One region of the Tepidibacillus infernus genome, then DNA from elsewhere that is predicted to be linked to it. Evidence: a T-box and tRNA genes for the amino acid it is inferred to sense, from the RefSeq annotation. Region 1 holds a T-box; the other holds one or more tRNA genes.
What was found. A T-box is a leader RNA that pairs with one kind of tRNA and senses whether it is charged. The one in region 1 lies ahead of serS (serine--tRNA ligase), so its partner is inferred to be a tRNA-Ser.

Region 1 (3,127 bases):
AAGCAGTACGACATATGCGTACGATGATGAGTCAAATTCGCAAGGTTCAAGGAATGTCTAAAGACGAATTGATGACAGAAGCCAAAAACCTAGGTGCACCATACGATCTATTGTTATATGTTCATGAAAATGGCAAATTACCAGTGGTTAATTTTGCTGCTGGAGGAATTTCTACACCTGCAGATGCAGCATTGATGATGCAATTGGGTGCAGATGGAGTTTTTGTTGGTTCCGGAATTTTTAAATCTGATAATCCTGAAAAATTTGCTAAAGCCATTGTTGAGGCAACAACTCATTATACCGATTATGAACTAATGGCTGAACTTTCAAAAGGATTAGGTAATCCAATGAAAGGAATAGAAATTTCTTCATTACTACAAAATGAACGTATGGCAGAACGCGGTTGGTAATTAGAAGAAGAAGGTGTAATTTTTAATGAAAATTGGAGTTTTAGGACTACAAGGTGCTATTGCAGAACACATGAGAATGATTGAAATGTCAGGGGAAGAAGCAGTTACTGTAAAAAAAGTTGAACAGTTAGCTGAATTGGATGGTATGATTATTCCAGGTGGAGAAAGTACTACGATCGGCAAGTTAATCAAAAAGTATGGTTTTGACGTAGCACTAAAGGATTTTGCTACTAAAGGGAAGCCTATCTTTGGGACATGTGCTGGATTGATTATATTAGCAAAAGAAATTAATGGTATAGAAGAAATACATCTTGGTTTAATGGATATCAAGGTAGAAAGAAATGCTTTTGGCCGTCAACGAGAAAGCTTTGAAACAGCTTTACAAATTGAAGGGGTTGCTGATGATTTTCAAGCAGTTTTTATTCGCGCTCCTTATATTATGGAAGTAAAAGGGAATGCTAAGATTTTATCAACATTTGAAGGGAAAATCGTCGCTGCAAGACAAGACCATTTTCTAGTTACTGCTTTTCATCCTGAATTAACCCTTGACCCAAGAGTTCATCAATATTTTATAAAAATGATTAAAGAATACAAAGATTAAAGGGTGGGAATTTTCCTCCCTTTTTCTTGCATAAATGCTTGAAATGTAGTAAATTATTAAATACAAAAATGTAATATTAAAACGATGAAGAGAACTAGTATTTGATTTTTGTTGTTTAGAGAGTCGGTGGTAGGTGGAAACCGGTCAACATTATCAAAGAATCCGTCTCTGAGTGGTTTTCTGAAATCGAAAGTAGGAAAACACGGAAACACCGTTACTGTATGAAGAGGCCTTTCATTATTTTTTGACAAGGAAAGGCAATTAGGGTGGCAACGCGGAGCATAAGCACCGTCCCTTTTTTTGGGGATTGGTGTTTTTTTATTTTTTGGGATTTCTTATGGGAAAAAGTGTAATTTGATTTAAGTGGAGGTTTTTAAGATGTTAGACATTAAATTATTACGAAATGATTTAGAAAGAGTAAAACAGGCTTTAGCCCATCGTAATGAAAAAATTAACGAAATTGATGCATTTACAGAGTTGGATGAAAGAAGAAGATCATTGCTTCAAGAAAGTGAGCAATTAAAAAGTAGACGAAATGCGGTATCCCAAGAGGTTGCTAAGAAGAAAAAGGATGGAGAAAACGCTGAACATCTTATTGTTGAAATGAGAGAGGTTGGAGATCGAATTAAGGTGTTAGATGATCAAATTAGGGAACTTGATCAACAACTTACAGATATTCTTCTTAGGATTCCAAACATTCCTCATGAAAGTGTTCCGATCGGAGAAACAGAAGCGGACAATATACCGATTCGTTTCTGGGGGGAAAAACCTCAATTTCAGTTTCAACCTAAGCCACATTATGAGATAGCCGAAGGATTAGGAATTTTAGATTTTGAAACAGCTGCAAAAGTATCAGGTTCCAGATTTGTCTTTTATAAAGGACTAGGGGCAAGATTAGAAAGAGCTTTGATGAACTTTATGTTAGATCTACATGTAGAAGAACATGGATATGAAGAAGTGTTACCTCCATATATTGTGAACCGGACAAGCATGACAGGAACTGGTCAACTTCCTAAATTTGAGGAGGATGCTTTTAAACTTTCTGATACAGATTATTTCCTGATTCCTACTGCTGAGGTACCTGTTACGAATATGCATCGAGACGTAATATTAGATAATGAGGATTTACCTAAATATTATGCTGCCTTTAGTGCTTGTTTTCGTTCTGAGGCTGGTTCTGCAGGAAAGGATACAAGAGGACTAATTCGGCTTCATCAATTTAACAAAATAGAACTTGTTAAATTTGTTCGTCCTGAAGAATCCTATGATGAATTAGAAAAACTAGTAGCAAATGCAGAAAAAGTATTACAATTATTGGGCTTACCTTATCAGGTATTAAACATGTGTACGGCTGATTTAGGTTTTACCGCTGCAAAAAAATATGATATTGAGGTTTGGTTACCAAGTTTTAATACGTATCGAGAAATATCCTCAGTAAGTAATTTTGAGGACTTCCAAGCAAGAAGAGCAAATATTCGTTTTCGTCGCGATAAAAAGTCAAAACCTGAATTTGTTCATACGTTAAATGGATCAGGGTTAGCGATTGGCCGTACAGTGGCCGCTATTTTGGAAAATTACCAACAAGAGGATGGAAGTGTAATCATTCCAGAAATTTTAAGGCCATACATGGGTGGTAGAGATCGAATCTCAAAATAATTATAAAAGGATAGCTACTGTTAATTGAGTAGTTATCCTTTTTTTGCACTGTAAAATAAAGGAAAAATACTTGAAATAACCTTTGTCTGTATGTTAATATATTATTCGTTGACAACCTAATGGTTATGGAGAGGTGGTCGAGTGGTTTAAGGCACTGGTCTTGAAAACCAGCGTACGTGTGAGCGTACCGTGGGTTCGAATCCCACCCTCTCCGCCATAACATTTAGATTTTATATAATTTGTGCCCGTAGCTCAGCAGGATAGAGCGACAGTTTCCTAAACTGCAGGTCGGAGGTTCGAATCCTCTCGGGCACACCATTCCTTATATACCAAGGATTTGAGGCATTTTGGGAAAAATAAGAATTCCCACAGTCTAATTAAATTTTTGGATAGACTGTCGGATATTTTTATTATAGACTGTGAGAATAATTAGGAAAATCAATCCCCTCCAACGGAAAGT
Region 2 (3,127 bases), 1.7 Mb from region 1:
CATATTGCTGGAATTACCACTGTTATATTATCTCTTCTAATTGCAATTATCGTTTATGGAATGCCTGTAAAATTGGCATTATTAACAACTGGCTTTGGTGCAATGTACGGTATCTTTCCTATAAGTTGGATTATTATTACTGCTGTATTCTTGTATAAGATTACAGTTAAGACAGGTCAATTTGACATTATTCGTTCTTCTGTTGTTACAATTACAGAAGATCGTCGTTTACAAGCATTATTGATTGCGTTTTCATTTGGTGCATTTCTTGAAGGGGCGGCAGGGTTTGGTACACCCGTGGCCATTTCTGCTGCATTGTTGGTCGGATTAGGTTTTGAACCTTTATATGCTGCTGGGTTAGCTTTGATTGCGAATACAGCACCTGTAGCATTTGGTGCAATTGGTGTACCAATCATTGTAGCAGCTAATACTACAGGAATCGACGTAATGGCAATAAGCCAGATGGTTGGCCGTCAATTACCGTTTTTATCTTTCTTTGTTCCATTTTGGTTAATTTTTATTATGTCAGGGTGGAAGGGTGCAAAAGAAGTAATGCCTGCGATTCTTGTTTCAGGTGGATCCTTCGCATTGGCCCAGTATTTCACATCAAATTTTATTGGTCCGGAACTTCCAGACATTACTTCGGCGTTATTTAGCCTATTTGCAACTGCCTTATTTCTTAAAGTTTGGAAACCAAAAAATATTTTTAGATTTTCGAATGAAGAAAAGGGTAGATTATTAAACCCAAGTGTTGCTGCAGGAAAAGAAACTTATACTACAAGGCAAATCGTTAAAGCTTGGTCATCATTTTTATTATTAACCGGGTTCATCATTGTTTGGGGTATTCCTTCTATCAAAGATGTTTTATCGTTATCCAACATTCAATTTAATATTCCCGGTCTTCATGAAGCAGTTATAAAAACCACTCCAATTGTTACTCAAGATACACCATACGCTGCTACTTTTAAATTTGATTGGTTAGCCGCTGCTGGTACGGCCATTCTCTTTGCTGCATTAGTAAGTAAGTTTGTAGTAGGAATGAAATTTGGGGATTGGATCAAAACTTTTGGTGAAACTGTAAAAGAATTGATCTTCCCATTAATTACAATTGCTTCTGTTTTAGGTCTTGCCTATGTTTATAATTATTCGGGTATGAGTGCAACCTTGGGTTTAGCTTTGTCAAAAACGGGACATTTATTCCCATTTTTCGCTCCAATTTTGGGTTGGTTAGGTGTATTCTTAACTGGTAGTGATACATCTGCTAATGCTTTATTTGGTAACTTACAGAAAATAACTGCAAATCAGATTGGTGTTGACCCTATTTTAACTGTTGCCGCGAACTCAAGTGGTGGAGTAACTGGTAAAATGATATCACCACAATCAATCGCTGTAGCGACAGCTTCAACTGGCTTAATAGGTAAAGAAGGAGACTTATTTAGGTTCACATTAAAACATAGTGTTATGTTTGTGATCATCGTTGGAATTATGACTTATATTCAAGCATATTTCTTGACTTGGATGATTCCATAGAATGTTTTCAAAAAATGTATCCTTGTTATTGAGGATACATTTTTTACTTCATAAAAAATGTTGATTTTTTATCTTATTTCGTCTAATATATGTATTGTAATTGTTCCTCGTTAGCTCAGTCGGTAGAGCACTCGGCTGTTAACCGAGTTGTCGCAGGTTCGAGTCCTGCACGAGGAGCCATTTTTATCTCAATTTATGGAAATCTTTATCATCATTTTTTGGAGAGGTGTCCGAGTTGGCCGAAGGAGCACGATTGGAAATCGTGTAGGCGTTAAAAGCGTCTCGTGGGTTCGAATCCCACCTTCTCCGCCATCAAATTGGTAAAGATTTGGAGAGATACTCAAGAGGCCGAAGAGGACGGTTTGCTAAACCGTTAGACCGAGTTACCGGTGCGAGGGTTCGAATCCCTCTCTCTCCGCCATTACAATGAAGTAAGGGATTCTCACCGCGAGGGGTTCTCCCTCAGCAAGGGTGATGAATCGCAGGGATGTACCTAATAGGTACTTTTTTTATGTAAATTTTGGGGTGTATATAGAAATTCCTATATGTTAATTCTATAAATGAAAGATTTTCATATAGGGGTGAATCATTGATGTTCTGGAATAATCAAAGAAGAAAAAATAATTATTTCTTATGGGGTATGTTATTTGGAGTAATTGCCGGTGGATTTGTTGCCTATAGAATGATGAACCAACCGATGAAGACAGAAACATCCCAGAAAAAAGTTGAAAGTAAACCTTCAGTAGATCAATCCACGCATACAAACAATCAGAAAGGTATGGAAGTGGAGCAAAAAGACATGAAGCAGCTCTTTGATACATTTTTAAATGGTACTGAAGAAGAGTTACGAGCGAAAGCAAATGAACTGAATTAACTAAAGGATTTAAAAAAGCACTAATTTGTAAAAGCATCCAAACATTTGGATGCTTTTTATTGAGCTCTCCAGAAAAGTAGTCCGAAAACGATTCGAAGAAATTGGTCGCTTTTGAGGATTTTCTTATGCAACTCTTTTCAATTTGAAACGTAAAATGATGTATAAGCGTTAAATAATAAGACTTAGTTTTCAAACATATCATTTATTGTTATAATATAATTTATACTTTTATTTATTACATTTTCGAACTAAAGTAGGCTATTCATCATATTCTGTATTACAGGTTTTGTAATTTGAAAGGGGGGTCCCTATCATGCGCGTAGAACGATTAGGTAAAGACAAAATCAAAATCTTTTTAACCTTAGATGATTTGAGTGATCGTGGCATTAAAAAAGAAGATCTTTGGACAGACGTACCTAAAGTGCATGATCTATTTAATGAGATTATGGAAGAAGCTTATGAGGAATTAGGATTTGAATTATCAGGACCCGTCGCTGTAGAAATATTTGCTCTTCCTGCACAAGGGATGGTTGTAATTGTATCGAAAGGAAAAGAACAGATTTGGGCAGATGAAGAGACTGATGAAGATCTATTTGCTTTGGAAGTTACTTTAGAGGAATCAGATTCTATCATCTTTGCTTTTAAGGATTTTGAAGATCTAATCGAAGCAGCCAAGCGAGTAAATTCATATTTAATGTATGGTGGAGAATTATACTTCTATAA

Region 2: it encodes a tRNA-Ser, which carries the amino acid that the T-box ahead of serS (serine--tRNA ligase) is inferred to sense. The anticodon was not compared.

The regions. Positions count from the first base shown of each region.
Region 1 covers NZ_JBLWFI010000001.1:2,384,804-2,387,930, forward strand. The annotation lists gene pdxS (pyridoxal 5'-phosphate synthase lyase subunit PdxS) at 1-410, shown strand, start outside; gene pdxT (pyridoxal 5'-phosphate synthase glutaminase subunit PdxT) at 436-1,011, shown strand; T-box leader at 1,087-1,310, shown strand; gene serS (serine--tRNA ligase) at 1,390-2,667, shown strand; tRNA gene TEPIDINF_RS11935 (tRNA-Ser) at 2,795-2,884, shown strand; tRNA gene TEPIDINF_RS11940 (tRNA-Arg) at 2,909-2,985, shown strand.
Region 2 covers NZ_JBLWFI010000001.1:695,140-698,266, forward strand. The annotation lists gene TEPIDINF_RS03575 (lactate permease LctP family transporter) at 1-1,530, shown strand, start outside; tRNA gene TEPIDINF_RS03580 (tRNA-Asn) at 1,635-1,710, shown strand; tRNA gene TEPIDINF_RS03585 (tRNA-Ser) at 1,751-1,842, shown strand; tRNA gene TEPIDINF_RS03590 (tRNA-Ser) at 1,861-1,951, shown strand; gene TEPIDINF_RS03595 (hypothetical protein) at 2,123-2,404, shown strand; gene TEPIDINF_RS03600 (genetic competence negative regulator) at 2,718-3,127, shown strand, end outside.